DNA from 3 places in the Paenibacillus sp. FSL P2-0089 genome. Region 3 is predicted to be linked to each of the others. Evidence: riboswitches for the same ligand, from Rfam matches in the RefSeq annotation. Region 3 holds a riboswitch; each other region holds the start of a gene.
What was found. Region 3 has a riboswitch for cobalamin ahead of NST69_RS00765 (anaerobic ribonucleoside triphosphate reductase). Riboswitches for the same ligand answer to the same signal wherever they lie in the genome.
Positions count from the first base shown of each region.

Region 1: linked by a shared signal. The riboswitch ahead of NST69_RS03105 (S-layer homology domain-containing protein) and the one ahead of NST69_RS00765 (anaerobic ribonucleoside triphosphate reductase) in region 3 are both predicted to bind cobalamin.
Region 2: linked by a shared signal. The riboswitch ahead of NST69_RS07385 (energy-coupling factor ABC transporter permease) and the one ahead of NST69_RS00765 (anaerobic ribonucleoside triphosphate reductase) in region 3 are both predicted to bind cobalamin.

Region 1 is NZ_CP152006.1:762,635-772,576, reverse strand. It holds gene NST69_RS03120 (ABC transporter ATP-binding protein) at 1-943, opposite strand, end outside; gene NST69_RS03115 (energy-coupling factor transporter transmembrane component T) at 859-1,803, opposite strand; gene NST69_RS03110 (DUF4430 domain-containing protein) at 1,800-2,603, opposite strand; gene NST69_RS03105 (S-layer homology domain-containing protein) at 3,075-5,240, opposite strand; cobalamin riboswitch at 5,453-5,646, opposite strand; gene NST69_RS03100 (hypothetical protein) at 7,305-9,942, opposite strand, start outside.
Region 2 is NZ_CP152006.1:1,823,293-1,833,234, forward strand. It holds gene NST69_RS07340 (cob(I)yrinic acid a,c-diamide adenosyltransferase) at 78-644, shown strand; gene NST69_RS07345 (RluA family pseudouridine synthase) at 641-1,741, shown strand; gene NST69_RS07350 (arsenate reductase family protein) at 1,837-2,202, shown strand; gene NST69_RS07355 (5'-3' exonuclease H3TH domain-containing protein) at 2,230-3,171, shown strand; gene NST69_RS07360 (hypothetical protein) at 3,215-4,192, opposite strand; gene NST69_RS07365 (peptide deformylase) at 4,189-4,605, opposite strand; gene NST69_RS07370 (alpha-N-arabinofuranosidase) at 4,791-6,284, shown strand; gene NST69_RS07375 (DUF6171 family protein) at 6,297-6,572, shown strand; gene NST69_RS07380 (helix-turn-helix domain-containing protein) at 7,238-8,170, opposite strand; cobalamin riboswitch at 8,310-8,505, shown strand; gene NST69_RS07385 (energy-coupling factor ABC transporter permease) at 8,790-9,554, shown strand; gene NST69_RS07390 (energy-coupling factor ABC transporter substrate-binding protein) at 9,554-9,847, shown strand; gene cbiQ (cobalt ECF transporter T component CbiQ) at 9,844-9,942, shown strand, end outside.
Region 3 is NZ_CP152006.1:178,546-188,487, forward strand. It holds gene NST69_RS00745 (S-layer homology domain-containing protein) at 1-1,929, opposite strand, end outside; gene serS (serine--tRNA ligase) at 2,197-3,489, opposite strand; gene ssuE (NADPH-dependent FMN reductase) at 3,897-4,466, shown strand; gene nrdG (anaerobic ribonucleoside-triphosphate reductase activating protein) at 4,558-5,085, opposite strand; gene NST69_RS00765 (anaerobic ribonucleoside triphosphate reductase) at 5,082-7,067, opposite strand; cobalamin riboswitch at 7,376-7,607, opposite strand; gene NST69_RS00770 (MTH1187 family thiamine-binding protein) at 7,949-8,257, shown strand; gene NST69_RS00775 (sugar phosphate isomerase/epimerase) at 8,305-9,084, shown strand; tRNA gene NST69_RS00780 (tRNA-Thr) at 9,173-9,244, shown strand; gene NST69_RS00785 (YukJ family protein) at 9,305-9,942, opposite strand, start outside.

The sequences.
Region 1 (9,942 bases), 580 kb from region 3:
CTGGAACAGATTGCATGCGGGAAACGAGGGGAGTCGTCCCTGCCTCCCTATTCAAGTTATTAACCAGTTCAGCGCCTGCGGCAGCGTCCGTTCCTGCCATCAGACCATGCAGCCAGCGTCTGCCCTCACGCACCGTCAGTGGAATGTTCTTCGGCGCAGCCGAATCCGCTCCCGGAGCGAGTGACAAGTACAGGCGTGAGGCGGCTGGCAGGTAGCGCCCAGCTGAGGTCAAGGCCCCACTGCCGGTCTGCCGGGCGAACAGGCGGGGAGCAGCATCGGCCAGCAGCTTACCGTCTTCCAGCATCAGCACCCGATCGGCCAGCGGCAGCACCTCCTCCAGCCTGTGCTCGCTGATGATCACCGTGACCGCCATTTCCTCGTTCAGCCGCTGTAGCGCCATCATGAATTCCCGTGCAGCAACAGGATCAAGCTGGGAGGTTGGCTCATCCAGCAGCAGCACCTTGGGCTGAAGCAGCAGCACTGAGGCCAGGTTCATGAGCTGCTTTTGTCCGCCTGACAGCTCATGTACCGGACGGTAGAGCAGCGGCTCCAGCCCGAACAAGCCGCAGATCTCCGCCAGCCGGGTACGCATGACAGCAGGCGGCAGCCCCAGATTCTCCATGGAGAAGGCCAGCTCATGCCAGACCGTATCCATCACAATCTGTGCATCCGGGTTCTGGAAGACCATCCCGATCTCCCCGGCGGCCACCGCTGCCGGAAGCCCGGACAGAGGCTGCCCTTTGTAGGTCAAGATTCCGCTGGATGAACCTACCGGGGTAAGCTCCCGCTTCAGATGACGCAGCAGGGTGGTTTTGCCGCTGCCGGACGGGCCGCAGAGCACGACAAATTCCCCCTCTTCTATGACGAACGATAGCTCATGGAGCGTGTCCCTGTCTTCTTCAGGGTATCGGAAGGATAATTGCTGTGCTTTGAGGATCTCCATAACCATTTCTCCTTTCCTTCCAGCCCCGCAGGAATCAGCACGAACAGGCAGAAGCTGCCGTACATGACGGCCTCCTGCCAGCCGAAGTCCGCTGGTCTCATCCGGGGATAGATCTCCAGCTTGCCGTAGCCCTGCACCCAGAACAGCAGCGTAACCACACCGCTAACGGTTAACAGCAGCATCACCAGCTTATCCTGCAAATCGGCCTTGTATATCGTGTAAGTGCTACGTTTGGTGCTGCCGTAACCACGGGCTGTCATGGAGTCTCCAGTCTGGAGGGCTTCTTCCAGCGACCAGGTCAGCAGCACTTTGAGCAGCGTCATTCCATCTGTCATTCTTTTCTTAAGGCTTCCCGTACCGGTATCTATCCCGCGCAGACGCTGGATCAGCGTAATCTGGCGCAGCCGCCGCTGGAACAGCGGCACGAACCGGATGGCCATCAGCGTCAGCAGCGCCGTTCTCGGCGCAGCCGCCGCGAACAGGTACATGAACTTATCTGTAGTCACCGTGTAATTGTAGGATATAAACCAGATGAAAATAGTAAGCAGCATTGTCATCATCATCAGTCCATACAGCACAGCTTCCAGCGTAATAGGCTGATCCAGCCAGTAGAACAGAATATGCGCTCCTCGATGTGAGAACAGCGGGTTCAGCAAGGCCACGGAAGCTGCCATCAGCAGCATAAAAGGCAAGCTGCGCAGAAGCAGCCTCCCTTGGCCCTGCAACAGCAGCAGTGCCAGCAGTCCAGCTATCTCTGTAGCCAGAAATAACGGATGGAAGACCAGCAGGGCGAACAGCAGCAGCCCTGCATAATACAGCAGGGCTACTACAGGATGCATGGAACGAAAGCCGCTGCTCATGGCGCTTTGGCCCCCAGGTCTTTGCCTAGATCAAGCGTATACAGCCACTCGATGGTATCCCCGGGCTCGACGATCCAGCTACCCGCAGCCTTGGACGGAAATTCTCCATTGACCTTGTACATCCAGCCGCTCTCTGCCCCGTGATCACCCTCGTACAAATTATCTATACCTTCCACATAAGCAAAAGCCTTGCTGCCCTGAAATTCCATCTGGATCTTCTGTGCCCGTGTAATCCGCTTCAGCAGGTCCAGCACACTCTCGCCCTTCTTGATCTCGTACTGGGCAGCGGCCAGAATCACGCCATGCTCCTCATCTCCGGTGATGGAGAGAGTGACTACGTTGTCCGGCTTGGCCGTAGCCGCCGGAGCGGGCTTGGGGGTCGGCGGCTTGGGTGTGGCCGCCGGGGACTTGGCGGGCTTGCTCGCGCCCGCCGATGGCTGCGTCGCCGCTGCGCCTGGCGACGGCGGCTTGGCGGGCTTGCTTACGCCCGCCGAAGGCTGCGTCGCCGCTGCGCCTGGCGACGCCGGGGACTTGGCGGGCTCGCTCGCGCCCGCCGATGGCTGCGTCGCCGCTGCGCCTGGCGACGCCGGAGCTGCCGTACCGTCCGCAGGGGCGGATGGTACGGCAGTGCCCTCAGCGGCTCCCGGCAGCGGAGCCGCTTCGTCTCCAGGCCGCGGCGTCTGCGCGGCCGGGGTCCCGGCGGGCGGCTGCCCAGAGGAGCAGCCGGGGAGCAGCAATACCATCAGCAGGAGAAGCAGCGGCGCCAGCCTTCCCCGGCCTCTTTTGAATAGATTGAACATTACCAGCACACCTCCACAAAAAGGGAAAAGAACGGGGGCAGTCAGCCTGTTCCCCGTTCCTTCATACACCTTATGCTTACTTTTCAAGACATATCCGAACTAATTCCAAGCAAAATCGCCTGTCTAATGAACCTGCAACGCTTCAATAACCCTATACGCCTCAACTACTCATTGGCATGGGGGCGTTAGTTGGATTTTCTACACTTAATTATTCTGGTTACGCACCTGTATAGAAATTAGTTGGATTTCAGGCATCTAATTCTGCCTACAACCCATCATACGGGAGCTTCGGGCGTGAATAAGTGTTGTTTTTCCAACTAACTCCCGCTTTGCAGCAAATCCTGCCAAATTAGATGTCATTTATCCACTTATTGTCGGCTTCAGAGTTCGTTCAGTGCCTCCTGCGGTAGTATAGCTGTATATTGAAGCTGATCTTACTCTACCTGCCGAACTCTGCTGTTCCCTACTCAACTAAGGCAATCTAACCGCCACAGCAGCAGCCATCTCACGGGTTACCACAGCAGTAGGCTCGAATGCGCCGCCGGTGCCGGTCATATATCCAAGTCCCGTCACCGTACGGACAGCGGACAATGCATAGTCGCTAATCTTATCTTCGTCGCTGAATTTACCAGCCCCTGCGCCTGCTCCAGCTGCATCCAGCTTAAAAGCTCTAACCATCATCACAGCCATATCCTGGCGCGTAACCAGCCCGTCCGGTTTGAACGTTTTGGCGCTTACGCCGCTGATGATTCCTAGCTCCTTCGCCCGGTTCACTGTTCCATAATACCATGTACCGGCCTTAACATCACTGAAGGCCCCAGCAGAAGACGCCGCAGACGGCTCGTTCCCGGTTAACCGCAGCAGCAGCGCTGCAAATTCCGCACGGGTAATATTCTTTTTCGGTGCAAACAGCAGGCTGTCCTCACTTACACCGTTCATCAGCTTGCGGTCATACGCCGTGTATACCGACTCCAGCGCCCAAGGCGAGATCGACTTCACATCGCCAAAAGCCGGACGGTCCGCCGCCGCAGAAGCCACTGTTACCGGGAGCGTATGACGCACGATGGCCGGGGTTTTATCCTTCAGATATCCCGTAACCGTCAGGGTATATTTATTTGCTGGCAGTCCTCCGGCCACAACAGCCACACCCGCAGCATCTGTAACTGCTGTTTTGCCGCCGATGGTTACCTGTACGCCTGCTGCCGGTGAGGTTACCGGATCGGAGGTGAAGGTCGCCTCATTCCAGACCCATTGCTTCTGGGTTACCTGCACCTTCAGATCTTGTCCAGGCTGCGGCTGTGCGGGAGTCACGGTTACGGCATCAACCACCTGCGTGTTGTCCCCGCCATAATAGACCACAATGCGGTCATTCTCCTCCAGCGCGAAGTCGCCCATCCCTACACTTGGATAGATCCATGCTCCGCCGCGTGCGACTACATACATCCAGCCATCATATCCGCCAAAAGTACCGGCAATCACGCCGCCGATCCCCGTCACATAATTGCCTGCTTCATTGACCAGAGCCAGGCGCTTGGCTGCTGCTGTCTTGTCCAGTGCCGTAAGCACATTTCCGGCGTACACGCTGCCCTCAGCCAACGTTCCATTCGGACCTTCAACTGTAACCGAGACACTTACCTGAGGATTCTTCACTGGTGTGCCGCTAAAATCAAAGAGCTTACCGCCTGTTCCAAACAGCTTGTACGCTACCAAAGCCTCCAATGCCTGCTCCGTTGAGAGCGGATTGGAGCTGCCGCCCGCAGTGTGGACGAATCCGCCATCTGCTGCGCTGAAGCTCAGCAGCTTGCTGACCAGATTGATTTGGCCTTTGGTATACTCTGCTCCCGCCGGATCAATGCCGAAGGCAGACAGACCGATAATGGCTTGAGCAACACTCTCGCTGCTGTCGCCATATCCTCCGTTCTTATCCTGTGCCTTAGCCAGCCAGGCTGCCGCCCGCTGACCGGCAGCATTCACTGCCGCTTCCTGCTTATGTCCAGCCAGTGCATTCAGCACCATCGCTGTCATATCCGGATCACTCGCACCCGTGGTCAGAGTAAAGCCTCCGTCCGGGTTCTGCTTCGCCAGAATCTCTGCCAGTAGCTTAGACTGTGTCCATTTCGCATTTGCCGGGATTGTATAACTGCCGGAATCCAGAGCCAGCAGTGCATAGACCGGATTATTCAGCGTCTGGCCGGTAATTGCATCGTGATTGTAGAGCTTCTCAATCAGGTTATAGCCTGCCACATTCGCCGGGTCGCCGCCAAGTGCCTTAACGGCGAGCGTGATCCGGGCATAGTCCGTAGCTCTGGCAAAAACACCCTTAGCCCCAGCCACCTTGCCTTCAAGCGCCTTCAGATAGCTGGCAGGAACCTTGTAGCCTGCTTGCGCAAGGCCAATCGCCTGCCAGTCCGACTGGACTCCGTTCTTCAGCATGAACTCCGCAGTGGCATAGACCGCAGCAGTTACGCTCGCTGCCTCACTTGCGGGCAGAGCGGATACCGCGGGTGCGGAAGTCCCGCCTGCCTGTGCAGCAGCTGCTTGTCCTGCCGGGGCTACGGCTGCTCCCAGCAGTGCGAACAGCATAATGACAGCAAGTCCCAGCCGTGTGAACCTGGATGATAGAGAATGGTTCTTCATAACTAACCTCTTTCCTGAAATAGAATGGATGAATCCTGCTTCCTCCGCAGATAGAGCGGCAACCTAAAGACCGCCCTGTGCAGGGCGGCCGGGGAAGAATACAATACAGGGCGGCTGAAGGAGCCGATTGCTCTCCCACAATACATACAATACAGCACATACAGCCCTCGCCAATATCAGCATCTGCTTCCACATTCTTACCCCCGAAGAATAGAAACAACAACGAAAAAGGCAGGTCTCCTGGCTCATACTTCACCGCTTCCCCCGCCTTCCCATCCAGTTTGCAGACAGTGGCTCCTCAGGAGTTGCTCCGTACTTACAGTGGCGGGACCGCACCGGACTTGCACCGGACTTCCCTTTTAAGCAGATTCCTCTATTAGACATAGCCCTGCCAGCATCTGTTAGCGACAGCGCGCGGTCTCTGAGGCAATCTGCACCTTTTCCCAAAGCTTATTAAATTTTAATATTCTGAAACAATCATATCTACTATTCCCCTGTATGTCTATAGACAAGCTATTTCTATTCCATCCACCCCGAGGCCCCGCCCATTCCCAAGTGGAAACGGCTTTGCCGTCCTTTTAAAGGACGGTACCGTTTCAGCGAGAAATAGAAGGATAATTTATAACGTGTAACATATACATTCTTATATTTGCACAAAAAATCCTGAACAGCACATGCCCGCTCCCCCGGCACATCGTACTATTCAGGACTATAGAGTCATTCTTCTGCTATTAATTAAGCCGTTGGCGGTACTAGCGGAGACAGCGGCAGCAGGCGATTGTATTATGTACATTAGAATTCGTGTAAAAGCGGCCGATAACGCATTCTGCTGCATTTTATACAATCGATTGTGGCAAATAACCCTCCGCCGGGCCAAATTCCCAAAATCTAATGTACCGAATACAACAGAACACCATATTAGGCTCGATATGCCTCATTCTAGTGTACAAAGTGCACTAGAGCAGCTTCATTGGGACACTAGCACACTTAACTAATTACTTTATGCTCGTATCAGCCTGCCGAAGCGCAAATCATTGTACTACATAAAGTAGTATGCACCAGGCTCTGACCAGCCCACCATGCCGCGCTATATGCGCCCACAGCAGATCAGCTACCGCTAGTCGATCATCAGATTCTAACTAATCAGCATTCATTTAATCCCCTAGCTTGCTGGGGGGCTGCCGTACCCCGACTAACTAAGGTACTATTCTAGCTCCAAACGTTATGCTTAAATGCAATCTGTACAACTAAATCGTCTGATTTACTGCCAAATGTACTTTTAGCTGTATTTCATGCACCTAAAATGCTTCTGTACCCGGCTTTTCGCCCATTCGGGCAAATTTAGTTGTATAGAATACAGTTAGGAGAGGTGCGCCTTCCTTTTTACTGTTTTTAGTTGTATAGAGTACACCAATCACTGTAAGCAATGCTACTCAGTACCATCACTTGGTATCGACTCAAAACCGTCAGTTAGTTGTGTGAGTCGGCTGAATGACTAAGGAGCGTTACTCGTTAGCGTTAGTTAAAAGCGCCACTCGGTAGCGTCAGTCGGTTTAGTGAGTCAGTAGCGTTAGTCGATTGCATTGGTCGGTAGCGTCAGTCGATTGCGTTATTCGATTGCGTTGGTCGATTGCATCAGTCGGTAGCATCAGTCGATTGCGTTAGTCGATTACGTTAGTCGATTGCGTTAGTCGATTGCGTTGGTCGATAGCATCAGTCGGTAGCGTTAGTCGGTAGCGTTAGTCGATTGCATCAGTCAGTAGCGTTAGTCGATTGCGTTGGTTGATAGCATCAGTCGGTAGCGTCAGTCGATTGCGTTGGCCGGTAGCGGCAGTCAATTGCGCCAGTCGATTGCGTTGGTCGATTGCATCAGTCGGTAACATTAGTCGATTGCGTTGGTCGATTGCATCAGTCGGTAGCATTAGTCGATTGCGTTGGTCGATTGCATCAGTCGGTAGCATTAGTCGATTGCGTTGGCCGGTAGCGGCAATCAATTGCGTCAGTCGATTGCATTATCCGATCGCGTTAGTTAAAAGCTTACGCAGCCTGCTTGTTGCCGCTGTGTTATTCCGCGTCCGTGTCCACTTCTGGGCTTGCGGAAGCGGACGGGTCCGCACTAGGCGCGGCTGTGGCTGTAGCCTCCGGGGAGCTGCCCGGATCTGCCGCCAGCTTCAGCGAGTATCTTCCGGCGGTGATCATATCACCTGCTGCCAGCTTCGCGCCTGCTGATAGCTCCACCGTCACCTCGTAGACGCGTGACGGAGGAGTCCCCGCCGCCGCCGGAGAGGCGGCAGCTCCACTATCCGCGCCGCTGTCTACTCCGGCTCCTGCCTCACCCTTCGCATCGCCGTCTACTCCGGCTCCTGCCTTACCACTCGCATCGCCGTCTACTCCGGCTCCTGCCTTACCCTTCGCACCGCCGTCCGCTCCGGCGCCTGCTTCACTCTTCGCACCGCCGTCCGCTCCGGCGCCTGCTTCACTCTTCGCACCGCCGTCCACTCCGGCTCCTGCTGCAACCTGGCAACTGTTAACCGTTGCCTTAACCTCGTAGTCCGTAACGCCGCTGGCGGACTCTACGCCGATCCGCTCCGGCTTGAAGGCGGAGCATTCCGCGGCATCAGTGAAGCTGAACAACAGCTTAACGCCGTTATTCTTACCCGCTTCTCCGCTTCCCGCATCACCGCTACTATTCCCGCCAGTCCCTGCATCACCGCCGTTATTCCCACCAGTCCCCGCGTCTCCGCCGATAAGCCGGACAGAGACCGGGGCCGCTACAGCGGCTTGTCCGGTCTCTGCCGGAAGCGGGCTGGGGCTGGCCACCGGCGCAGCTGTATCCTTGCCGCGTCCCCCTAGCTGGCTCAGCAGGATAACCGCCGCAATCAGAATGATCCCGAGGATGCTCCCTGAGATCAGGATTTGAAATCGGCTGCGGCTGACCCACCGCGCCAGCGGCGAAGCCAGCTGGGCGCGGGCTTCATTGTAGACAGTCTGCATGGCAGGCGTTGCTGTGTCGAGATGGTTTTTGCGGAATTCACGGTTCTTGAATGCCTCGCGGTCGCTCTTCAGGAAATATCTCAGCACAGCCCGCTTGTAATTCGGCCACAGCTTCTTGCCAGAGCTTGCGAACAGCCAGCTATGCTGGGACCAATTCAGGAACCGGTACACCGTCTCCTTGTCATTGCCCGCCTTGCGGACCACCAGATCCAGCAGCGCATCATAATCCAGCGGCCCGCCTTCACGTTCACTGCTGTGATAAAAGGCCAACGGCAGCCGGTCGAACGGCTCCAGGCTCCGCGCTTCCTTCAGCCACCGCGCGCCCAGCAGCTGCACATCGTCCAGCTCACGGGGCGTCAGTCCGGCAAAAATCTCCTCGTCCGGCGACTCCTCCCCGAACCAGCGGTAGGCCGCGCGCAGCGCATTCGCTTTGCGCTTCGCAATCGCATCGAGCGGCGGCTGCCAGTCTGCCGTATCCCGGTAACGCAGGAACGAGATCTCCAGCAGCTGCTCCATCGTCAGCTCGTCCAGCGAGAGCCGGTTCAGCAGGAAGCGGTCAGCAACCGTGCCGAGCTCCTCCATAACGGACAAGGCCTCCGGGTATACGCCGCCTCTGCGGCGCTGCTTCTCTGCCTGCTGGACCGCTTCATGAACAGCCGTTACCGCCGCTACCGGATCGGATTCCCGCTGCAGCTTCTCCAGCAGATATTCCTTGAAGGTATCCCGTACCGCTGCCTGCTGAAGCACCTCCGGAAGACTCCGGCCGAAGTGGCCCACGAGGCGGAGGATATCCGCCGTTCCGGCAGCGGCAGCCAGCCGGGATTCCAGATACGGCTCGAACAGCGCCCTGCGGAAGAGAGATTGGGACAGCACTTTTTTGAAGAACGCCTCACTAAGCTCCGCATCGCTCTCAATAATCCCGTAAGCCGCCGCCAGCACATCCTCCCGGCCCCCGGACTGGCAGTTCAGCATCCCGTTGATGAAGTAATCGACGATCTTCACCCGGTAATTATGGCCCGGCAGCGCGTAATACGCCTTGAACTGTTCCAGGATCTCCGTTGACGGAATCCCCTTCTTACGGATCAGATCATATTCGCGGTCGAACCGCTCCAGGAACATATCATTCAGCCGCACCCGCGAATCCAGCTTCCCCTCCGGCTTCAGATAGGACAGCAGGCCGCCGAGTATAGCGTTCTTGTTGTCTGTATATAGGGCTTCATTACCTTGCTCGATTTCATAAAAGACCGCCAGCTCATTGTAGAGCGCCAGCGACAGCTTACGCTCCGCACTCTCCCCGAGCAGCAGGCTGTCGGCAAACTTAGCGAAATCACGGAGGCTTCCGCCCTTCTCCACCAGCGTCTTCCAGGCCAGATCGGCATAGATCTGCCGCGACTCGCCGAAGTCGGTATTCAGGAACCTTGCGCCTGCCAGATCGAAGATATAATCCTTCTCGATATTGCGGTCGCCCGGACGCAGAGAGCCCTTCTCCACGAAGGTCAGGTGAATGTATTTGCGGCTCTGCGGCTCCTTGGCATACGTGATCACTCCCAGCCTGCGGCGGAAGTCATACGGCAGCGCAGCGAAGAGGACCTCCGTCAGCCGGGCCGCATGCTGCGACAACTCACTGATCGGCACATCCAGCGCTACATAGATTTTCTTCTTCCCGGCTACGGACAGCATCACCGCTTGCAGCAGGGCTTTGAACAGC
Region 2 (9,942 bases), 1.6 Mb from region 3:
TTGATCTTTGTTTGCCACCCTACCTAAGAACGATTACACTATTACTATGTGATTTTGCAACTTAGGAGGGAAGTATCATGGCGATCTATACGCGTACGGGGGATAAGGGGGAGACCTCGGTGATTGGCGGCCGGGTAGGCAAGGACGATGTCCGCGTCGAGGCTTACGGCACCATTGACGAGCTGAACTGCTTCGTTGGCCAGGCACGGAGCCTGATGGAGGACGAACGGTTTCTGGATGTCCGCGAGCAGCTGCTGGAGATTCAGCACGAGCTGTTTGACTGCGGATCGGATCTGGCGTTCGTGAAGCTGAGTGAGAACCGCTATAAGGTGAAAAGCGAGATGGCCACCCGCCTGGAAGGCTGGATCGATGCGCTTCAGGCCGAGAATCCGGTGCTGGAGCGCTTCATCCTGCCCGGCGGAAGCCAGCTGTCCTCTGTGCTGCATGTCTGCCGGACGGTCTGCCGCCGGGCCGAGCGCCGGGCAGTGACGCTGGGCCGCAGTGCGGAGATTAACCCGGAGGCGGTAATCTATCTGAACCGGCTGTCCGACTATTTCTTCGCTCTGGCCCGCGCCGCCAACACCCGGCTGGAGATTGCTGAAGTAGAATATCTGCGCAGCAAAAAGGTGTTCCGGAACAAATGACCAGCTATTATCCGCCCATCTCCTATACAGTGCCGCCGCTTGAAGACGGCTGGCTGCTCAAAACCATTCTGCAAAAGCGGATGGATGTCTCCCGCAAGCTGCTCTCCCGGCTCAAAATGACGGACCTCGGTATTACACTGAACGGAGAGCGTGTCTATATTAGCGTTAAGGTTAGCACCGGCGATCTAGTGCAGATTCGGATGGAGGAGGAGACGTCAGAGGATATTTTGCCGCAGCCGATTCCCTTCGAGATTCTGTATGAGGACGGGCATCTGCTTGTGGTAAGCAAAGCCGCAGGAATGATTGTCCATCCGACCCACGGCCATTATACCGAGACCCTGGCGAATGGTGTGGTTCATTACTGGGCAGAGAAGGGCGAGCGGGTCCGCTTCCGCCCCGTACACAGGCTGGACCAGGAGACCTCCGGGGTGCTGGTGATTGCCAAGAACCCTTACAGCCACCAGCACATCTCCGAGCAGATGATTGCCGGAACGGTGGACAAGCGGTATACCGCGTTTGTGCACGGCGTGCCTGCTCTGCCCAGCGGCGATATCGACGGTCCGATCGACCGCGACCCGCTGGAGCCGCACCGGCGGATTGTAACGCCGGACGGCTATCCCTCCTTGACCCGGTATGAGGTCAAGGAGGTCTATGGCAGCGCCGCTTCACGCGTCGAGCTGAAGCTGGAGAGCGGGCGCACCCACCAGATCCGGGTGCATATGGGGTCGGTCGGCTGCCCGCTGATCGGTGACGGGATGTACCGTCACCCGCTGTATGGGCAGGCGGCTGACAGCCGGGCGGAGGCGTCAGCGCCGGGCGAGGAGCGGCGTGCGGGAGAGTCGGCGGTGACCGCAGGCGGCGAGGAGCAACAGGTGCAAGAGCTGGCGGTGACCGCAGACGGCGCGGCGCTGCCGCCAGGCGACGCCGCCCGGCTCGCGCAGATCGCGGAGCTGGACGCGGCCATTCCGCGCCAGGCGCTGCATGCGGTGCGGCTGGCCTTCCGGCATCCGGTGACGCATGCCGAGCTGGTGTTCGAGGCTCCGCTGCCGACGGATATGGCGCTGCTGCAGGAGAAGCTCCGGCAGTCGGCGCGGTAAGTAAGCGCCGGATATGTTCTGGCCGCAGCTGACATCTGCCGCAGCGGGCAGCAATTTATATGCACTTTATATTTTATATATAGAAGGAGAAGACGATGAGTAACTTGAAAGTATATCAATATCCCAAGTGCAGCACCTGCCGCAGCGCAGTGAAATGGCTCAAGGAAGCAGGGCATGAGCTGGAGCTGCAGCATATCGCTGAGCAGCCGCCAACTGTGGAGGAGCTGCGCGTGCTGGTGAAGCACAGCGGCCTGCCGCTGAAGAAGTTTTTTAATACGAGTGGTGAGGTCTACCGGGAGCTTGGCCTGAAGGATAAGCTTGCAGACTTAAGCGAAGACGAGCAGCTTGCACTGCTGTCCGCACATGGGATGCTGATTAAGCGTCCGGTAGTCACTGACGGCAAGAAGGTTACCGTAGGCTACAAGGAAGACCAGTACGCCGAAGCTTGGAGCAACGCCTAAATTAAGGAATACAAGGAGAGGTTACACATGAGCACAGCAACAGAAATGAAGGGCCGGGTCATGATTGTCGATGGAATGGCTCTGCTGTTCCGCGCTTTTTATGCTACCTCTTATGGTGGATATATCCGCAAGACCCGCGCCGGACTGCCGACGAATGCGGTGTATGGATTTTTGCAGTATTTTTTCGATGCGGTAAGTACGTTTGAGCCTTCACATGTGGTCTGCTGCTGGGATATGGGCAAGGGCACGTTCCGTTCGGAGAAGTACGAAGGCTACAAATCGAACCGGATTGACGCGCCGCTGGAGCTGATCCCGCAGTTCGACCTCGTGAAGGAGGTTGTGGCAGAGCTGGGCGTGCCGAATATCGGGCTGGTCGGATACGAGGCAGATGACTGCATCGGTACACTGGCTTCGTGCTACAGCGGGGAGTCGGAGGTCTATATTCTGACGGGGGATCACGACATGCTCCAGTTGGTGAATGACAGCGTCAAGGTCGTGATTATGAAAAAAGGCCGCTCTAACTATAAAGTGTATGATCCGGCTGAGCTTTTGGCAGAACGGGGCCTCACTCCTGCGCAGGTGATCGACCTGAAGGGCTTCATGGGCGACACCAGCGATAATTATCCTGGAGTGAAGGGCATAGGCGAGAAGACGGCCACCAAGCTGCTGACCGAATACGGCACGGTAGAAGGGGTCATTGAGAACCTGCATCTGCTGCCCAAGGGCGTACGTGCCAAGATTGAAGCGGATCTCGACATGCTGCATCTCTCTCGCGAGCTGGCGGAGATCCGCTGTGATGTGCCGGTAGTCTGCGAGCTGGCCGAATGTCTCTGGGAGCTGCAGCGGGATACGGCGGCACGCAAGTTCCAGGAGCTGGAGTTCGGCAGCCTGATGCATCTGATCGGCGGAATCGCCGAGGTGCGGGATGACCGGGGGATCGTGCAGATTGAGCTGGGAGATCTGGGCTGAGGCCGGAATAGACAGCAAACCAAACAAGACAGTAGATACTCACCTATCGTGAGTGTGTACTGTCTTGTTTGCGTGTGAAGAGATAAACCGCATTGTCCCCGGAGGGCGGCACAAGCAGGCGCGATAATTCCTCATTCAGCTCCATGCTGAAATGCTTAGCCTTATCATACGCGTCGAAGTCACCGGTGATCGCCGGATCTCTTGTGCCGATTACAATATACAACTCTACAGATTCCGTATTAAAAACATGCTTCTCGTACGGGTTGCCGGGCACCGGCCAGGAACAAAGTACAACCTTAGGAGCGTATTTGCTCAGGGCGGCTTTGGCATCAGCTTTTTCCACAAAATCCGGGTAGGTGATATAATGCGCCCAGCTATAATCATCGGTTGCCCGGCAGGCTGTGCCGTTATCGTTAAGGAATCTCGTCAAGGTACCGTCACCCGCACCGATCTCCAGGCACTCCTTATCCCCGATTAGAGCGGACAGGCGCTTGATTAACGAGCGGGAATAGAAGCAGTAGATCCCTTGTTTATTGACAAGCGGCATCAGCATTTTGGGGCGGATAATCAGCTTCCAGCATACCCGGAACAGGGGGAGCGATACGGGCTTGCGTACAAGCTTTTCCTTGAACAGGAGCTTCTGCAGAATATAACCGTCCCAGAGATTGAACCGGACAGGCCCGGAGGCTGATTCGGTGGACACCGTTAATTGCAGCTGTTCGATCAGATAAATGGCAAAGCGGGCTTTAATAATACTAGGAAGAAAAGCGTTAATGGTGGTTTGATTAAAGCCGCTTTTGACAATTTTGCTCTTCGCTATTTTGGCGCTGCTGGTATAGCTGGTGAGCAAATTATGGATCAGGTTAGCGCGTTGACGGCTCGATAGGGCATTGATCTCAAGCAGCACTTCTTCCTTGTACTCTGGATATTCTGACAAAAGCGTACGGGTATCGGTCTCATTCCTCAGAATTTGCTCGGCGGCCGTCTTGCTGAAGGTTATCGCTCTCAGGTCCCGGCTCAAATGACAATACCCTCGCAGTGATCCACCTCATGCTGGATAACCTGCGCCGTAAATCCGGTAAAGCTATCCCGGTGCTTTTTAAAATTATAATCGAGGTACTCTACCTCAATATAGTCGTATCGTTTCGCAGGACGTACGCCTTCGAGCGACAGGCAGCCTTCCTCAGTGTCATAAGGACGGGCACGCTTGACGATCACCGGATTGATCATCGAAAGGGTTAATTGCTGCTCCACGCGGATGGCGATGATGCGTTTGTTGACGCCAATCATGTCCGCAGCCATGCCGACGCACCGGTCGGAGTTGGCGTTCAGGGTCTCCACAAGATCCATTAACACGGGCAGATCCTTCTCCGTGGCCGGCGCAGATTTCTGGCTAAGAAGCGATATATCTTTATTGATAGGTCTAATCATCATACTCTCCAATTATGCTGTATTTGTGTGTCCATAATATCATTTTTGGCGGGGAAGTGAAATGCGGGAATGCGAGAGGTGCTGCTTAAGATAAAGATTGACGAACTAGAGGAAGCTTGATTATAATGTTAATATAAGTGTTAAATGATTAACAAATATATTAATCTAAAGAGGAGCGTTAACTTCCCATGGCAGAACGCATTGTACTGAACACCGACATCCGCAAAGGTAAGATTGACCGCAACATCTACGGACATTTCGCTGAGCATCTTGGACGCTGTATCTATGAAGGCATCTGGGTGGGCGAAGATTCCCCTATTCCGAACACCAAAGGTATCCGCAACGACGTAGTGGAAGCGCTTAAAGAAATGAAAATTCCGGTATTGCGCTGGCCGGGCGGCTGCTTCGCCGATGAATACCACTGGAAGGACGGTATCGGCCCGAGCGAAGAGCGCAAGCGGATGATCAACACACACTGGGGCGGCGCGGTAGAGAACAACCATTTCGGTACACATGAATTCATGCTCCTCTGCGAGATGCTGGGCTGCGAGCCGTACATCAACGGTAACGTAGGTAGCGGAACTGTTCAAGAGATGTCCGAGTGGGTGGAATATCTGACCTTCAACGGAGTCTCGCCAATGGCTGAGCTGCGTCAGAAGAACGGCCAGGAAGATGCCTGGAGCGTTAAGTATTTCGGCGTGGGCAACGAGAACTGGGGCTGTGGCGGTAACATGCGTCCTGAGTTCTATGCTGATCTGTACCGCCAATATCAGACGTATGTACGTAACTATGGAGACAACAAGATCCACCGGATCGCCTGCGGTGCGAATTCGGATGATTATAACTGGACGGAAGTGCTGATGCGTGAAGCTACCCGCTTCATGGATTCAATTACCCTGCACTATTACACCCTGCCTAATTCGGACTGGAATCATAAGGGCGCGGCTACAGGCTTCGGAACAGACGAATACTTCACAACGTTGAAGAAGGCACTATTCATGGATGAGCTGGTTACCCGCCATATTGCCATCATGGACAAATACGATCCTGAGAAAAGAGTCGGCCTGATCGTTGACGAGTGGGGCACCTGGTATGATGTTGAGCCGGGTACGAACCCGGGCTTCCTCTACCAGCAGAACACGATCCGCGATGCGCTGGTGGCCGGCTTGACGCTGAATATTTTCCACAAGCACAGTGACCGTGTACGGATGGCGAACATTGCCCAGACCGTGAACGTGCTGCAGGCTGTTATTCTGACCGAAGGCGAGAAAATGCTCCTGACTCCTACTTACCATGTATTCAACATGTATAAGGTGCATCAGGATGCAGAACTGCTGGAGCTCACCGTGGACAGCCCGGTATACAGCTATGATGGCGTAGAGATTCCTGAAGTATCGGCTTCGGCTTCAGTCAATGCTGAGGGCATCATTCATGTCAGCCTGTGTAACCTGAATCACGCGTCATCGGCAGTGTTGCCGCTTGCCCTGCGCGGATTGGCTGGTCAAGCATCCGTAAGCGGAACAACGCTGGCCGGAGCTTCCATCGATGCCCACAATAGCTTTGAGCAGCCGGAAGCTGTAACACCGCAGGCATTCAGCGCCTTCAAGCTTGAAGGGGATACGCTGACTGTAGAGCTGCCGCCAATGTCGGTAACGGTACTGGCCATCACTCCACAAGCCTAAGGAGAGAACTGCATGACAACCACTTCAGCCTGCAAAGGATGCCGGGAGGAGTACAAGGTCACGGAAGCACAGATTGCCCGCATTCTGGCGTCCTCCATGTTCAACCCCGGCAATACCGCTTCAGACGAGGTCTATGCCGAGCGGCTTGCGCTTTGCGGGGCTTGCCCCAAGCTGCAGGATGGCGTGACCTGTACCGCCTGCGGCTGTATCATCCCTGTCGTGGCCCGGCTGAAGGCCCGTAGCTGTCCGCTGCCGGGCGGCGGAAAGTGGCAGCCAGTGGCGGAATGACGGCCCACGCCTAACGGCTAGGGGTCAGGCGAAAAGATAGGCTAGAAGCCGCTCTTGCCATAAGAGACGGATCGATCACCGATAGCCCCTCCAACCTGCACAATGCGGCAGTTGGAGGGGCTTTTTTTGTGTTGTGGAGGTGAGGGGGAGGAAGAGGAAATGAGAGGGATAAATCCCTCTAATGCGGCGTGAAAGTGGGCTGGAGGAGGAAATGAGAGGGATTTATCCCACTGATGCGGCGGAAAGTGGGCTGGGTGAGGAAATGAGATGTATAAATCCCTCTAATGCGGCAGAAAGTAGGCTGGGTGAGGAAATGAGAGGGATAAATCCCACTGATGCGGTGGAAAGTGGGCTGGAGGAGGAAATGAGAGGGATAAATCCCTCTGATGCGGCGGAAAGTGGGCTAGATGAGGAAATGAGAGGGAAAAATCCCTTTGGTGCGGTTGGAAGTGGGCTGTATGGATGTTGCGAGGGGCATAAGTGCCCCTGAATTTGCTGAAAGTGAGCGTTGAGCAGAAATGAAGAGCACTAATGCACCTGAATTTTGCTGAAAGTGAGCGTTAAGCAGAAATAAGGAGTATTAGCTCTAAAAGTAGCTGAAACGAAAACTAACCTACCTACCTACCTACCTACCTACCTACCTTCTACACACCCTAATCTGGCTTTCATATAGGACCCGGCAAATCTGCCACGCCATCTGTATAAAACAACTCAAACACCAAATCCTCGTTGTAGTTGCCGAAGCCCTTGCCGAACAGGGTGAGGCCACCAATATGCTCGGCATCCTCCTCGACAGAGAGCCGGAAGGTCCATTGTTTGTTGCGGATGCCTACCTGATCCAGGGTGACCTCCGACAGCTTTTGCCCATCCATGAAGGTACCCGTCTGAGTAATCCGCAGCTGCTTGAGCAGGCCGTATTGATTGGTGAGTGCAGGCCACCAGGCCGGGGTGTATTTTCCCGGATTATCTCCGTAGTCACCGGGGCTGGTCCAGAAGCCGAGCGATTGTCCGTTCAGTGTGAAGGTAATATCCGACGGCCAGTTGTTGTTGACCGACGGGGCTTCGGAGGCGATCTCCATCGTGATGGCAAGCTCCTCCGGCTGCTGGCTCGACAGCAGGAAATTCGGGATTTTATACTCCACGAACCCCTTTCCGAACCAGAGAATCCCGGCGTTCACCCGCTCCTGGTCCCAGAAATAACGGGGATCGTCAAAGTGCCCGATGACCCTCTCTGTCGTAGACAGTCCGCAGGTAGGCTCGATCTGGAAGTCGGAATAATGCCCCACAGGGATGTCCTTGCGGTACCCTCTGCGCGGAGTCCGGGCCTGTCCCGGAAAAACTATCTCAGCCCCGTCGGCGGCCAGTGTACAGATCTTCTGCAGACCGCTTTTGCCGGGAGCCATATGGCTGCGGATCAGCCCGGCGGCTTCGAGCTTGCGCACATGCATGGTCATAATCGCACTGCTGAGCTTGAGGGCTGCGGCCAGCTCCTTCACGTTCATGGGCTTATCGGACAGCAGCCGCAGCATATGCAGGCGCACGGTACTGGACAGGGCCTCGTACACGGGCAAAGATTGTTCGGTTAGATCAAGTTTCATCGGATGCCTCCACGTTCAGGTTATATAGTTAATAATTATATTACTCAAATAAAATTTCTACAAGCCATGATTGGCTGCAGGCGAGCTTTTCCAATTTATATCACAGACAGGCCAATCTCTGTCCGCTATGATTTGAGATGAATTAGCGATGAAACAAGGTGCTCTTGCCGGAAGCGGCAAGGGATAACAGGGAATCGGGTGCAACTCCCGAGCGGTCCCGCCACTGTATGGAAGAGCTGCACTTCATGAGGTCACTCGGGAAGCCCCCGGGGAAGACGAAGTCTGCAGCGCCTGTATTCCAAGCCAGGAGACCTACCTTGTCTACGCACACCACGACTCTACGCGGATAGGAGCGGTGTACGGATAGGTTAATGAGAAGAGGCGTTCTGCCCTTATGGACCGGAGAAAGCTTGGTGCTTCAAGGTGATCCCCGGTTATAGCTGCTGGATACAAGGATACGGCCCATAGTGATGGGACGGTGAAAAGCACCTTGTTCCGCTTCGCCACGGGTTGCGCGCTCTATCGAACTTGCCTGCGTACATACACTCCCACCCTATAGGGTGGGTTTTTTGGGCTTTATGATCTGTAATGGGAAATCAACAAACATGGAGGGTGACAAATGAAAAAGCACAGATGGTGGAGCTTTGCGGCACTGGTTGCCGGATTTACGGTGTACTTTATGCTGAACGAACCGGGGACGGCCCGGGCGATGCACATTATGGAAGGATTCCTGCCGGTTGGCTGGGCAGTGTTCTGGTGGGCGGCGTTTATCCCGTTCTTTGTCCTTGGAATCTTCAAGCTGAGAGCCATGACCCGGGAGAATCCGGAGCTGAAGCTGTTGCTGGGTCTGGCCGGGGCGTTTACCTTCGTACTGTCTGCGCTCAAAATGCCTTCCGTGACCGGAAGCAGCTCCCACCCCACCGGTACCGGACTAGGTGCGGTAATGCTGGGGCCGCTGCCCATGAGCGTAATCGGCTCGATTGTCCTGCTGTTTCAGGCGCTGCTGCTGGCGCACGGCGGGATCACTACGCTTGGAGCCAATGCGTTCTCGATGGCGGTGGCGGGTCCTTTTGCCGGATATGCAGTGTATAAGCTGATGATGAAAATGCCGGACCGCGAGAAGCTAGCCTTGTTCTGTGCGGCTGCGGTGGCTGATCTGAGTACGTACGTAGTGACTTCCTTCCAACTGGCGGTGGCTTTTCCGGCGGCGGATGGCGGCGTTCTGGCATCTTTTCTCAAATTCGGGGGCATCTTTGCCGTGACGCAAATCCCGCTGGCCATCAGTGAAGGGCTGTTGACGGTACTGCTCTGGAACTGGCTGAAATCGTATAGCCCGAATGAATTGTCGCTGCTGAAACGCAAGGTGAACGGAGGAAGAGCCTAATGAGCAATAAATGGAAAAATGGGTTGATGCTGCTGGTTGTTATTCTGCTGGTCATTCTGCCGCTGCTGCTGGTTAATGGGGAATTCGGCGGGGCCGATGATGCGGCTGAAGGTGTGATTACTGAGATGAATCCTGACTATAAGCCGTGGTTCAAGCCGCTGACCGAGCTGCCGGGTGAGACGGAGAGTATGCTGTTTGCATTGCAGGCCGCGATTGGTGCCGGTGTGATCGGTTATACCCTGGGGCTGCTCAAGGGCAAGCAAGGCGGGACGAAGCAGCATAGCAGCAAGTGATCCGGCGGATTGACGTTCTCTCTTACAATAATGCTCTGCGCCAGTTGTCCCCGATGTGGAAAAGCTCGTTCGCAGCCCTGATGTTCCTGCTCTCT
Region 3 (9,942 bases):
CTTGCTGCTGCCCTCATTGTACTCCGACACCATACCCGATACAGTCACATGATCTCCAATATCGGGCTTCAGGCTGGCATTCGTGCTGTATACGAATATGCCTTCAGAGGTATTGTCATTGCTATCCGGCTTAGGGTCCTGGATGAAAAATCCTTTATAATTGCCGTTCGCAAATGTATATCCATATTGGGTAACAATCCCCTCGACATCAGTAACGGTCTGGCCGGCATATTCAGAGGAATGGGATTCCCCTTGAATATCATGGATGCGCGGAGGCGCTGAAGCGGTATAACTGAACGTGAATACTTTGCTGGTCTGGCCCGGAATGGAAGCGATAGCTTTAATTACAGTATCCTTAGTAATCGTAACCGGAACGGTATACAACGTACTGGTCACGGTAGGTTCTGAGCCGTCGAGCGTATAATAGATAGCTGCTCCTTCTGTAGGACTGGATAGTGTTACAGAGCCTCCGCTAATGATTCGTCCGGCGCCGGGGCTGGCGGTCACAGAGAATAGCTCTTCTACCAGACTCTCGGCATTCAGCGGAATGAATTGATAGACATCATTAAACTGTTCAATAACACCGGTGATTCTATCAAAATGCTTTTCTGCGGTCAGTTGAGGCAGGTCAGAGTAAATTCTGAACGGCTGCTCAGCTTGAATGGCGGTGACATTCTTACCGTCTTTACTTTTGATTGTTACATTCTCAAGTGTGACAAGTTTAGCCTCATAAGCTTCACCATTTGCTGTTGTCAGTTCTGCGGCGGTAATTAACTGGGGAGCAGGAACACCGGCATCCGGAGTCACTACACTGTAGTTAAGCCCGGCGGACGGTTTAAGTTCCTGGAGGTTACTGTAGATATCCATAACACCTTGAATATTAACAATATCTCCTGCTTTGGCGAAGTCAGGGTACCCGTACAGCACAAGGCCAGCAGTGGCATCCTGAATGTACATTTTTGCGCCGTCGATGTGTGTAACCGTTCCTTCCGTCCATACGTTCTGACCCTTAGGTGCCGGGCGGACAGAGGCAATATCCTGTTGTTTAAGGAGAGTGTAATCATAGCTCGATTCTGTGCTATAGACTGCATCGGATACAGCATAGGTTTTGATTGTCGTGGGTGCATTTAGTAGGATAGGGGTGCTGTATGGCTTGAATGCCGCTTCGGCGCCGTCTATGTAGACTGCGGCGTACACGGATGCGCCAACGGTTGAAGTATTAAGGGAGATTTCAGTGCCTGCGGGCCAGGCATTGGCAGACGGAGTGGCAATAACCGGCGCTACAGTCTGACTGAGACCATAATGGCTATTGCGGGGATCAGGGGGCTGGACGGTGAAGTCCTTAGAGTTATTATCGGTATCGAAGGCACGGTTATCTGCAGGTGAAATGTCTGCGGTCTTGCGCACTGCGGCAAGGGTACTGCTTAGTGCGGCTGTAGCTCCGCTGCCTTCATAAGTAGTGGCAGTTCCGAAGCCAACCATATCAACACCTGCATTGGAGGCATCTACAAGGTCAATTTTGCCATTGGTAGCTCCAAGCTTTAATGTTCCTGTATAATCAGGGGCTGGCAATTCAACCGTACCTCCGGTACCAGCCGATTGCTGGATCAGAAAGTATCCCTTCGCGGCAATGGTTCCTGTTAATACTGAGATGTCGGATGTGTTAATTAGGTCACCATTGGCACTGGCATAACGCACCTTCCATCCCTCAAGACTCACTGCTGTATCCGTAGGATTGTATAATTCAATGAAGTCATTTTTGTATTTAGCGCCGCCGTTGCCGCCGCCACCGTAGACTTGTGAGATTACAATATTACTGTTATCCGCTGTTGCCTGTGCACTTTGTCCAGCAGGCGTTAACAGTCCGAGCAGCATTAGCACGGATAACCCTGTAGACAGCCATCTTCGCATCCTGTGAGAAATAACCATGATCCTAAACCCACTCCTCTCAAAACTATGATTGGCATTCCCCATTATTCTACCATTTAATTGTTAAATAAAGGGTCGCTTCATATAAATATATATTAAATTGAGACCAATTCAAAAGAATAATAGAGAAGTTTATTAGAAATGCATAAAAATAGTAGTAATGTTTAGTATAAAATCTATATAAATAGCCATTCCCCAATATTGGGGAATGGCTATTATCGATTATTAATAGAAAATCAATTATAGTCGACGTTGTAGAGCCGGATATCAGCCGTGATTCACTCCCGTTTCAATCCGCTCCGCCCCGCCCATATACGGCCGCAGCGCCTGCGGGATATAGATCGATCCGTCCTCCTGCTGGTGGTTCTCCAGCAGCGGAATCAGAATGCGCGGCGTGGCCACCGCTGTGTTGTTCAAGGTATGGCAGTATTGCAGCCGCCCGTCTTCATCACGGTAGCGGATGCCCGAGCGGCGGGCCTGGAAGTCGAGCAGATTGGAAGCCGAGTGGGTCTCCCCGTAAGCTTCTCTGCCCGGCATCCAGGTCTCGATGTCATACTGCTTATGGGTCTTCATCGCCATGTCTCCGCTACAGACGGCGACTACCCGGTAAGGCAGCTCCAGCAGCTGAAGAATATGCTCGGCATTGCCGAGAATCTCCTGGAGCATCTGCTCTGATTCTGCCGGATCGTTCTTGCACATGACCACCTGCTCGATCTTCGAGAACTGGTGGACCCGGTACAGCCCGCGCACATCGCGGCCGGCCGAGCCGACCTCGCGGCGGAAGCAGGCCGACATCCCGGCCAGCCGCAGCGGCTGATCCAGCTCCAGAATCTCATCGCTGTACAGCGAGACCAGCGACACCTCCGAGGTCCCGGCCAGCCAGCGCTTCTCGCCTGTCAGCTCGTAGGTCTGGTCCCGGCCGCCGGGGAAGAACCCGGTCCGCTCCAGCGCTTCCGGCCGGACGATCACGGGCACATCCATCGCGGTGAAGCCGCGCTGCATCAGCACATCGAGCGCCAGCCGCTGCACGGCGAGGTGCAGCAGCAGCCCGGCCCCCTTCAGCACATAGCTGCGGGGCCCTCCGGCTTTGACACCGCGCGGAAGGTCGATGATGTCGTGCAGCTCTCCGAGCTCGACATGGTCCCGCGCGCGGAAGCCGAATACCGGCGGCGCGCCATGCCGCCGCAGCTCCACATTCGCGCTGTCATCCGGCCCGATCGGCGTATCCGCCGACACGGGATTCGGCGCTTCCAGCAGCAGCTCGCCGCAGCGCTGCTCCGCTTCTGCCAGCTCCGCCTCCAGCAGCGCCAGCTCGCTGAGGGTGCCCCGCACCTGCGCCTTTGCGTGCTCGGCGCCTTCAGGGTCGCCCCCGCGCAGCAGGCGCTCGACCTCCTTCGTCAGCGCGTTGCGCTCCGCGCGCCGCTGCTCGGTGGCCCGGCGTACCTCCCGCCGCCGGTCATCCCACTCCAGAAGTTCCTCCAGGGGGAACTTCAATCTTTTCCATTCGGCCGTCTTCCGTACAAGGTCCTCATTCTCCCTGATCCAATTCATATCCAACATCTGCATCCGCTCCTTAAGTGTGGGTAAAAAAACGCAAAAAACGCCCTCATCCATGGGACGAGGAGCGTCAGCTCGCGGTGCCACCCAGGTTGACCTCATTCGCGTATAGCAGCTAAGCAGCGCGGAATCAGGCCCTCTTTGGTCTTCGCGGTAACGGGCGAAACCCGGTAAACTTAGGGAACAGGAAGCTGCTCCGGTCGCAGACGCCTCGCGGTTGGATGCCGGTCGTTGGCCTGGTCGGGATATAGGTTTGCCGTTTATTATAACCAGAGCGGCAGCAGTTTGCAAGCATAAGAGGGGTTTGACAATATTCCTTGTACTCTGCTAGGATTATTACTAATTTAAAGTATTGATGCCCGGCGAAGCAGCCCGGTTTATCCTATTATGCGGACGGAAGAGGTGCGGAAATGGCCAAAATAGTCGTAATTAACGGAACACCCTCGCTGGTCTCACGGATCAATGCCGTGATTGAGTATGCAGAGAATGCCCTGCGGGAGCGCGGGTATGAAGTGGAGCGGATCAATGTGGCGGAGCTGCCTGCGGAGGATCTGATCCATACCAAATTCGAGAGCGAGGCCATTGTCAAGGCGAATGGGCTCGTAGCGGAAGCTGATGCGGTAATCGTAGTCAGTCCGGTATATAAGGCTTCTTACACGGGAGTACTGAAGACCTTCCTGGATCTGGTGCCGCAAAAAGGGCTGGCCGGCAAAATCGTCCTGCCGCTCTTCATGGGCGGAAGTCTTGCACATCTGCTGGCGATCGACTATGCACTGAAGCCGGTACTGTCCGTGCTTGGCGCCCGCTACATTCTTGGCGGCGTCTACGCCGTAGACTCCCAGGCGGTTCGTAACGACCAGGGCGTAGTTGAGCTGGCTGAAGAGCTGCGTTTACGCCTGAACAGCGTGCTGGAAGAGCTGGCGGAGGAGACGGAGCATAAGGTGGGGCGCAAGGCAGGACAGACAGGAGCCGCGGAATAAGGTTACGCTGCCGGTCCGATCATCCCCGGTACAATCAAAAGGCACTAAACCACCCGGATGCGGGAGTTTAGTGCCTTTGTCTATTTAGGAGTTATACTCCTTGAAAGCTCAGCTCCGGCTCCCACAGAACAACCCTATCTCCCGCCAGACTCGCCGGAATATCAATGATCCGCTGGTTGCTGCTTCCCCGGTAGGAGAGGGTAAGGTCTTTGAGCTCTTCGACGAACCGTCCGTCGATCACGACCTGGCACAAGGCCAGCAGCTTCCATTCCGCAGAGCCCGGGGAAGCCGTAAGCTCCTCGTACGTATAGCCGGTATAGATCCAGACCGGGAAGGCCGGCAGCTCGGCGCGCAGCTCGTGTATGAAGTCTGCAGCCTCCTCAGCCGAGAAAAAAGGGTCCCCGCCCGCCAGCGTCAAGCCGTCCAGCAGCGGATTGCCTGCAATCTCCTCTATAATCTCCCGCCGGCGCTCCGGGGTAAAGGCCTCCCCGTAGTTAAAGTTCCAGGTCTTCGGGTTGAAGCAGCCCGGGCAGCGGTGGCGGCAGCCGCTGACGAAGAGGACGGCCCGCAGGCCTTCCCCTTCATTGATCGACTCCGGATAATATCCGCAGATGTTCATAGATGCTTAACACGGTCCCGGACTTCGGCTTGCTTGGCCGCATTGAAACGGGTCTGATAGTCACCGGTCAGATACCCGGTAACCCGGCGCAGACGGCGGATATGGGTGGTATCCTCATGGGCATTGCAGGTCGGGCAATTCGTGCCGATGACCCCTTCATAGCCGCAGCCGGAGCAGCGGTCAATCGGATGGTTGATGCTGAAGTAGCTGATGTCCTGCTCCAGCGCATATTTGATGATTTTGACGAAGGCTGCAGGATTGCTCCGGGCATTGCCGTTCAGCTCGACATAGGAGATCGCTCCGGCGTTGCAATATTCATGGAACGGGGCTTCCAGGCTGATCTTCTTGGCTGCGCTAAGTTCATGGTAGACCGGAATGTGGAACGAGTTCGTATAGTATTCACGGTCGGTTACCCCAGGGATAGAACCGAGCACCTTGCGGTCGATCTTGGTGAACTTACCGGAGAGACCTTCGGCCGGTGTTGCGAACAAGGTGATGTTGAGGTTAAGCTCCTCGCTCTTGCGGTCGCAATATTCACGCATGTGGCGGACAATGGCTACAGCCTTGGCGTGAATCTCCATATCTTCGCCGTGATGCTTGCCGTACATGGCTTTCATGCATTCGGCCATCCCGATGAAGCCCAGCGACAGGCTGCCGTGCTTCAGCAGTTCGCCTACACTGTCATCAGGGGCAAGCTGCTCGCCGCCCTCCCAGACGCCTTCACGCATCATGAAATCGGAGGCTTTGGCCTTCTGGGAAGCCTGGATACGGAAGCGGTGCAGCAGACCGTCCAGCGCAATATCCATATAGTGATTCAGGTCGTCGAAGAACCCTTCTTCATCAGCAGCCAGGCGGCGGCCGGTTATCGTGCCGTGGGCCAGTCCAAGACGCACCAGGTTGAGCGTATTGAAGGACAAGTTGCCTTTGCCGGAGCAATGGTTGCGTCCGAAGCGGTCGCCGAGCACACGGGTCCGGCAGCCCATCGTAGCGAACTCGGTATCCGGGTCAGCCGGATCATAATATTGCATGTTCAGCGGAGCGTCCAGGTTGGCGAAGTTCGGATACAATCTGCGCGCCGAGCACTCCGCTGCCTTCAGGAACAGCTCATAGTTAGGGTCACCCGGTTGCTGGTTGATGCCTTGCTTGCATTTGAAGATCTGAATCGGGAACACCGGCGTCTCCCCGCTGCCCAGTCCGTTCATCGTAGCCGTCAGCAGTGAGCTGATCACAAGCTGGCCCTCCGGGGAGGTGCAGGTCCCGTAGTTGATGCTGGTAAAAGGAATCTGGCCGCCGGAGCGGCTGGACATCGTATTCAGGTTATGTACCATACTCTCTGCGGCCTGCAGGGTCTCGCTCTGCGTCTCCTTCAGGGCAAAACGGAAGGCGCGCGGATACTGCTCAGCCAGATCGCTGCGGCTCATCGTAATCTCCCCAAGTTCTGAAACCTCTGCATTCTCCTCGAAATACTCCAGACCTTTGCGGAAGAGCTTGGAGAAGGACTTGGTCACATAAGGAGCCAGATCATAATCCAGCTTGTTGGCGGACACACCGCCGTACTGCGCATTCTGCTGCGACTGGAAAATAATCGCCACCAGCGACATCGCCGTCATAATCGAGTTGGGAGGCCGTACGCTGCCGTTGCCGGTGTTGAAGCCTTCACGGAGAAGCCGTTCGAACGGGATGAAGATGCAGTTGGTGGTTCCGATGGCGTATTGATCCAGGTCATGCACATAGACGACATTATCCAGGGTAGCCTGTACCAGCTGCGGCGGCATGGTGAAGTTGCGGGCATACCATTTGGAGTATTCACTGCCGAATTTGCTCATTTTGCCGGAGAAGCTCTCCCCGTTCAGGTTGGCGTTCTCGCGCAGCAGATCCAGATCCCGGCTGTCGATAATATCCCGTCCCAGATGAATGACCTCTTCCAAAAGATCCTCCTGTGCAGCTTGTCCTTCGTTATAACGTTTCTCCAGCAGCGTCATTATATAACTCTCTCCTCTCGGGTATTGTAAGCGTTAAAAAAGCACCTCCGGCCGGGAAGGCCGGAAATGCCCGAATGCATGATGCAAAGATCCGGGAAGCGGAAGTTTGCCTGTGGTCTGGGTGGAATATACGAGCAGACACTGGGCAAATAGCTTACGCCCGTTCTTGTACATTCCGCAGAGCCGATACCTGAAGATAATCCACGATCGTCCTCAGGTATCGGCAGCCTCTGGCCCGATTGACGGAAGGCTAACTCTGCTATGGCAGGCCGCATACGGACACCTCCCCTGTTCCTCGCAGGAGTCTAAGCGGTGCCACCGAAACAGGCAGGTCTCCTGGCTTCCGGCAACTCCTCCGGCGCCTTCCCGGGGGGCTTATTCCGCCCCTTAGTGGCATTTAGCCGGAGAATGCGGCCCTGGGCATCGCACCCTGGGAGCATCCGGTTACAGTGGCGGGACCGCAGCGGTTTTGCACCGCGCTTCCCTATTAAGTCGCACCTCTATTACAAGGGGTGAAACACCCGTTTCTACTATATTTTGTTGTTATCTATTAAAGCTACCGCAATATATTGTGTTTGTAAATGTTTTTTTGCAATCCCGCACGGGGAGCGGGTTCGGCGCTTTTACTCACAGCTGATCCACAGTTAGTCCACAGGTAATCCACAACTTTCCTATGAATCTGCCGTGAATTTTTCATAAAATCTCCGAAAATACGCCACAAAGAATCCATAAATAGAGTGCGTCTAATCCTGGTAATCATTTTGACGGATATTAATAGAATAGAGAGGGTGCAGGTGATTTGTAGCAAGCCTGGCGAAGCGTTACAATAAGAGGATAAATAAGAGACTCAGGCATACCAGATAATTAGGAGGGAGATCACAATGGCAATTGGCGAAGTGACCGTTATTCCGATCGGGACAGGCAGCACCAGTCTCAGCAGCTATGTGGCCGAGATGCAGCGTGTGCTGCAGACGGTGGAGGGCATTACCTATGAGCTAACTTCTATGGGTACAATTATTGAGGGACCGGTAGCGCGGATTCTGGCTGCGGTAGAAGCGCTGCATGAGTCGCCGTTTACCGCCGGGGCACAGAGAGTCTCAACCTCACTCAAGATCGATGACCGGCGCGACAAGACCTCGACCAGCCGCAGCAAGCTGGAATCTGTGGAGCGCAAGCTACAGGGAGAGTAACCACAATAGTATCTAATCAGAATCAACCGATAAGGAGCGGATTCTTAATGACAGAAGCAGCACAGCAGATCGGAATTCAAATGTATACACTGCGTGACCAGACGGAACGCGATTTCCTCGGCACACTGGCCAAGGTGGCAGAGATGGGGTACCAGGCAGTGGAATTCGCCGGTTATTTCGGTGTATCTGCAGGGGAACTGCGCCGTAAGCTGGATGAACTTGGCCTGGCGGCCCCTTCGGCGCATGTAGGCCTGGACTTCAGCAGTCTGGATAAGATGGAGCAGGCATTAGCCAAAGAGATTGAATACGGTGTAGAGCTCGGACTGCAATATATGATCACCCCGTCGGCACCGCTTCCGCCGAACCCTTCCATAGAGGATGTAACGAGAATCATTCCATTCCTGGAGAAGGCTTCCGCAATGGTCCGGGCGGCGGGGATGCAGTACGGCTACCACAACCATGATTATGAATTCAAAGAGGTTGACGGCAAGGCGGTCATCGATATCTGGCTGGAGCAGATTCCTGCCGAGCATATGCTGGCTGAGTTTGATCTGGGATGGGTATACAGGGGGGGAGCCCGGCCCGTTGATTATGTGTCGCGGTACGCCGGCCGTGTTCCGCTGGTTCACATTAAGGACTTCGGAGCAGACAATGAGGAGACTGATCTCGGAAAGGGAGAGGTCGATTTCCGGAGCGTCTTCGAGATCGCGGAGCAGAGCGGAATTCTCTATTATATTGTGGAGCAAGAGGCATATGAGGTATCTTCTCTTGCAAGCGCTAAGCTCGCACTGGATTATTTCCGCGGGCTAGGGCTGATGCAGGGCTGATGACACAGCAGCCAGCGGAAAAAGGGGTTGCGTTTTCCGCTGGAAGAGTTATAATATTTTGTGTTTGGCAGGACAGCAAAGCCTGTTCGCTGGTGTAGCTCAGGGGTAGAGCAACGCACTCGTAATGCGTAGGCCGGGGGTTCAATTCCCTTCACCAGCATTCTTATGAATTAAGCTTGACGCGGCCTTCCGGTTCTGGGGACCGCGTTTTTTATTGGCCTTAAGCATTGGTATGATTACATTCACTAACCGGCTTGGTGGCATCTCCCTGGTCGTTAGTGCACCAGGATTGGGACTGGAAGGCCAGGAAGATAGCCACCCATCTGTGTTCATTCTCGAAATGAATAAGGACGCCGCCGTCTTGCCATGTGCCATTTTCTCTGGCGTACCCGCCCGCATTGCCTTGGTTCATATGAATATTATGAACGCCCTGCCCAGGGGAGAAGCCGAAGTACTTATCGGGCTTATCCTCTTCTGGTCCCCAAGGCTCGCCGAATACGTACAGGGTTGCATCCTGTTGCTGTGCCTCCTTGAGATAAGAGGTGATTTTATCATAAAGATTGTTGCGGGGATCGCTGTTTTCGGGTTCATTCCGGTTCGTATTAGGCAGAGCTACCATCTTACTGGGAATCACCAGGTTTCCCCTGATATAATCAAGGGCAAGGCTCCGGTTATGCCTGGTGATCTTCGTGAAGCCGGATTCAAGCGTGAGCCAACGGGCCGTTTCTTCCGCTTTGAAATGTTCGCCCACATAATAAAGCACCTGATTTGCGGTGTCCTCCGGTAAATGTTCCGCTTTTGCGCTTGATCTGATATTGATAGCCACCCTGTACTTTTTATTAATATCACCTTCAACCT